Regions from separate parts of the Arthrobacter sp. 8AJ genome, predicted to be linked through region 2. Evidence: predicted binding sites of a transcription regulator. Region 2 holds the regulator's gene; the other holds the start of a gene.
What was found. Region 2 encodes LexA, which represses DNA repair genes until DNA is damaged. Its sites were predicted from a motif close to TCGAACANNTGTTCGA; they were not measured.
Positions count from the first base shown of each region.

Region 1: BACI349Y_RS09425 (DUF6504 family protein) is a predicted target of LexA. The motif match lies at 1,296-1,311, and genes of this name have one in related genera.

Region 1 is NZ_LR733289.1:2,014,895-2,017,346, forward strand. Features, by position in the region: gene BACI349Y_RS09405 (SOS response-associated peptidase) at 1-29, shown strand, start outside; gene BACI349Y_RS09410 (VOC family protein) at 54-476, opposite strand; gene BACI349Y_RS09415 (chorismate mutase) at 493-816, shown strand; gene BACI349Y_RS09420 (hypothetical protein) at 825-1,214, opposite strand; gene BACI349Y_RS09425 (DUF6504 family protein) at 1,348-1,698, shown strand; gene BACI349Y_RS09430 (DNA polymerase III subunit alpha) at 1,709-2,452, shown strand, end outside.
Region 2 is NZ_LR733289.1:2,614,785-2,617,236, reverse strand. Features, by position in the region: gene BACI349Y_RS12190 (ATP-dependent DNA helicase) at 1-745, shown strand, start outside; gene lexA (transcriptional repressor LexA) at 794-1,528, opposite strand; gene BACI349Y_RS12180 (LysM peptidoglycan-binding domain-containing protein) at 1,883-2,233, shown strand.

The DNA.
Region 1 (2,452 bases), 600 kb from region 2:
TGATCCGCCCGGTGGAAGCCCTGTTCTAGCAGCCCCGCCGGGGCCGCCGCCCGTCAGACGGTGACCGTGCCGGCGTCGTCCACTGCCCAGGTGGGGTTGTACGCCACTTCCCAGCGGAACCCGTCAGGGTCGGCAAAATATCCTGCGTAGCCGCCCCACGCCTTGGTGACGGGCTCGGCAACGATGGCAGCACCGGCCGCCGCAGCCTGTTCCATGACGCTGTCCACTTCCTGCGGGCTTCCCAGGTTGTGGCTGAGCGTGATGCCGGGGACGCCGGCGGGAGGACTGGTGCCGGCTTCGGCCTGCATCTGGGTGCTGTCCCAGAGGGAGAGCACCAGCCCATGGTTTACCTGGATGAACAGGACTTCCCCGGCAACCTCGCGGTGGACGGGCCAGCCAAGGCCGTCCACGTAGAAGGCGCGCGAGGCCTCGACACTGCGGACACCGAGGGAGATAAAGTCGACTCTGGGCTCCATGCTTCGATACTGTCAGATGATGGCGACAATTCAAGGAAACGATAGGGATGCCCGGGCCGACAGGGAACAGCTCGCTGCCGTCCGGGTTGCTGTTGACGAGGTGGATGAGCAGATTGTCACCCTCATCGCCCGCCGCGAGCGGCTGATCAGGATCGCCGGCACGCTGAAGGGTGATGACGCCGAGGTGCGCGCCCCGGGCCGGGTGGAGCGGATCATTGAACACGTGCGGGCTGCTGCCGAGAAAAAGGACATTGACCCGGACATCGTGGAGTCAACCTACCGGGCCATGATCTCCGCGTTCATTGAACTTGAACTGCGGATCCATAAAGAAAACAGCTGAGGAAGAGCTTAGAGCGCTTCCTCCACCGGCACCCCGTGCTGGAACTCCCGTCCGTCCGCCTCACTGAAGGCGGACAGGACATGCCCCTGCCCGAGCCCGTTCAACGCCGTCAGGGGAAAGCTGCCGGTGATGCTGCTCTGTGAGTGGGTGACGCCGGACAGGTCGTAATCCTCTTCGATTCCCTGGTCCCGGTTGAACGCGTAGCAGGCGATGGCCTCCCCGTTCATGAACTCAATGCACAGCCGGCGCTGCGCCGAATAATCAGGCGAGGCTCCCATCAACCCCACCACGTAGGCACCGGATACCGGTATGGTGCCGTCGATATCGAACGTGGCGACCAGGGTGGAGTCCTCGGTCTTGATGCTGGCCTGCTTCAGGAGTGCGTCATCGGTACTCATGCCAACATCCTGCTCCCTGCCGCACGCCCCGTCCACCCCCGCCTATGTTTTGATGCCATCCCGGCGTAGACTGGTTTTTATTCGAATACATATTCGAATGCCTGTTATGGGGAGAATCGTCCGGGAGGTGCGCATGGGCATGTTCAGCGAGTCTGTTGACGTGGTGTGCAACAAAGCCGGACAGCCGGAATCGTTGACCTGGGCCGGGGCTTCCTACACCGTCTGCGCCGAACCCCTCCGGTGGTACGAACGCCGGCAATGGTGGGCGGAGGACAGCAGGGCACCGCTGGGAAGCGGCCAGGGCGTGGTGGATCACGAAATCTGGCGCGTGCAGGTTCTGCCCTCCCGGGCAGCCTCCCGTTCCGCTGCGCCGGAAGAACCGGCCGGCGCAGAACCCCTCACCCTTGACCTGACCCGCCATCTCCGCAGCAACCGTTGGCGGCTGCTGCGGATCCATGACGCCCTCCGCCACAGAACAGCCTGACCAGTCCAGCATGAGCTTCACCCACCTTCACGTTTCCACGGCGTTCAGCGCCCATTACGGTGTTTCCTGGCCGGAGGAACTGGCCATGGCTGCCGCCGCCGACGGTGCCACAGCCCTCGCCTGTACAGACCGGGATGGCCTCTACGGAACCATCAAGCACCTCAAGGCCTGCATGGCAGCGGGCATCGACCCCATTGTGGGGGTGGACCTTGCAGTGTTTGACGACGACGGCGATCACCGAACGCAGGTGTCAGGCAGGGTGGTGGTGCTGGCCCGCGGCCAAAACAACGGTGCCGGATACCGTGCGCTGTGCCGGCTGGTTTCGGACGCCCACGCAAGGACCTCGGGGAAAGCCGGGGGAGCGGTGCCCGCTGCTGTCACCCGCGCCGAACTGGCCTCCCGCACCCTGGACCCCCAAACCCTTAAGCCGGTGCTCACCGTACTGCTCGGCCCTGATTCGGATGTGGGCCGGGCCATGGGCGGACGGCGCTACCTGCGGCCCCGGACCCTCTTCAAGCAGTGGCTTGACGCCATGCCCGCCGGAACCGTGGTGGCTGAAATCGTCTCCCAACTCAGCGCACCTGGTACCCCGATGAGCACGGCGCATGCTGTGCGCATGCTCAGGCTCGCCGAGGAACACCAGGTACCGGCGGTCCTGTCCAATGCCGTTAGGTACTGCGCTGCGGACGGAGCACCAACCGCTGACGTCCTGGATTCGGCCCGGACATTGAAGTCCCTGCCCGAACTGGCAGGG
Region 2 (2,452 bases):
CTCTGCCACCCTGGCCATTGGCTCCGCCTTTGAACCGGCGGCCGGGGGACTGGGCCTGGTAGGCGACGGAGCCCCCAGCTGGACGGGCGTGGATGTTGGCTCGCCCTTCGACTATCCCAAACAGGGCATCCTCTACGTCGCCGGCCACCTGCCCAAGCCCGGCCGCGGCGTGTCACCGGAAGCGCTGTCAGAACTCGAAGCACTCATCAAGGCATCCGGTGGGGGCGCCCTGTGCCTGTTCTCCTCGCGTCGGGCCGCCGAAGAGGCCGCCGATGCCCTCCGGCCCAAGCTCAATATGACTGTTCTCTGCCAGGGCGAGTCGACCATGACCGCCCTGGTGAAGCAATTCGCCGACGAACCGGACACCTGCCTCTTCGGAACCATGTCCCTGTGGCAGGGCGTCGACGTTCCCGGAGGATCCTGCCGGCTGGTGGTGATAGACCGCATCCCCTTCCCGCGGCCGGACGATCCCCTGATGACGGCGCGTTCGCGTGCCGTGGCGCAGGCAGGGGGAAACGGCTTCATGTCCGTTTCTGCCACCCACGCGGCCATCCGGCTTGCGCAGGGCGCCGGCCGCCTGATCAGGTCTACCGGGGACAAAGGGGTGGTGGCTGTCCTGGACTCACGGCTGGCCACCGAACGCTATGCGGGATTCCTGCGCGGGGCGCTGCCCCCGTTCTGGGCCACCACCGATCGCGCCAAGGCGCTGGCTGCGCTCACCCGGCTTGGTGCCGACGCTTCCTGAGAAACCGCCGGACAACGCCTGCGCGGATGCCGCGCAGGCGTGCGCAGGCTAGAGCGAACGCAGGACTGAGACGACCTTGCCCATGATGGTGGCGTGGTCGCCCAGGATTGGTTCGTACTGCGTGTTCTGGGGGAGCAGCCAGGTGTGTCCGTCGCGCTGGCGGAACGTCTTCACGGTCGCCTCGTCGTCCAGCAGGGCAGCAACAATGTCCCCGTTGGCAGCGTCAGCCTGCCGCCGCACCACCACCCAGTCGCCGTCGCAAATGGCGGCGTCCACCATGGAGTCACCGGCCACCCTCAGCATGAAAAGTTCGCCCTGGCCCACCAGCTGGCGGGGCAGCGGCATGACGTCTTCCACGAGCTGTTCGGCGAGGATGGGGCCGCCGGCGGCAATCCGGCCCACCAGCGGAACCATGGCCGTATCCAGCGCGGTGGGCAGTTCGGTGACCGTGGCGCCGCCGCCCGCAGCCTGCGGCGCAGGAGACGCGCCGGCGCCTTTGCCCCCGCCGTCGAGCGTGAGCGGCATCAGCACTTCCATGGCGCGCGGCCGCTTGGGGTCGCGGCGCAGGTAACCCAGCTTCTCCAACTGTGAGAGCTGGTGGGTCACGCTGGACAGGCTCGCAAGGCCGACGGTATCGCCGATCTCGCGCATGGAGGGCGGATAACCGTTCTCGTTGACCGAGCGCTGGATGGTTTCGAGGATCTTTTTCTGCCGTGGGGTCAGGCCCTTGGCTGTCCTCTTGGATTGCGGGGCGGTCCTGCCCCCGGCGGCTGCTGCTGCCATATTCGCCAATGCCTTTCGCTTGCCGCCGGATCTTCCGTGTGCGGCTGTTCCACAGTGCCGCCGGAAGGACTCCCACTGTCATTGTCAGACCCTGCTGTTCAACTTCAGTGGTGGATGTTCTGTGGTTTCAAAACTAGGCCAGCCACATTGCTTTTTCAAACATTTGTTCTAGCGAGTCTCGACATTGTTCGTTGATAGGTGCTAAAACTTAACAAGCAAAGTTCGAACATGTGTTCTAACCAGCAGGTGCCCCATTCGAATACGCGGCCGGGAGAAGTCCCGGCGCGATATGAACGGCAAGGCAGCAGCGGGCGGACACCCGGGCAGCACGGCAAGTCCAGGAGGGCTTAGTTCATGTCAGCTTTATCTCTTCACCAGGTTTCACCTTCGTCCGCACCCCTGCGGCTGACCCGCCGGGGGAGGATCGTCCTGATCGGAGTTCCGCTCGTGCTCCTGGCTGTACTCCTGCTGTCGCTTTCGGGCCTCTTCCACTCCCCGGCCAAGGCCTCGGACTCGGCCGCCGACCTTGCCGTGACGCCCACCGTCACGGTGACCGTGCAGTCCGGCCAGTCGCTGTGGGCCATTGCGGGCGCCGTCGCTCCGGACCGGGACGCCCGGGACGTCGTGGCGGACATCGTCCAGCTCAACAACCTTGCCGCGGGCACCGTTCTTCCGGGCCAGCAGCTCTTCGTCCCCACTCACTGACCGTCCCCACTCACTGACCGTCCCCGCCCACTGACCGGCCGCCCACTGACCGGCCGCCCACTGACCGGCCGCCCACTGACCGGCGCCACCCCTGAGTTCGTGGCCTCTGCGAGGGTGGCCTGCCTGGCTGGCTGGCAAGCCCTGGAGCGGGCCGCCGCGGGACATGCCGAGGGCGAACAGGAACCGTCACATTTTCCGGTCGTTGCCGCGGCAACTAAA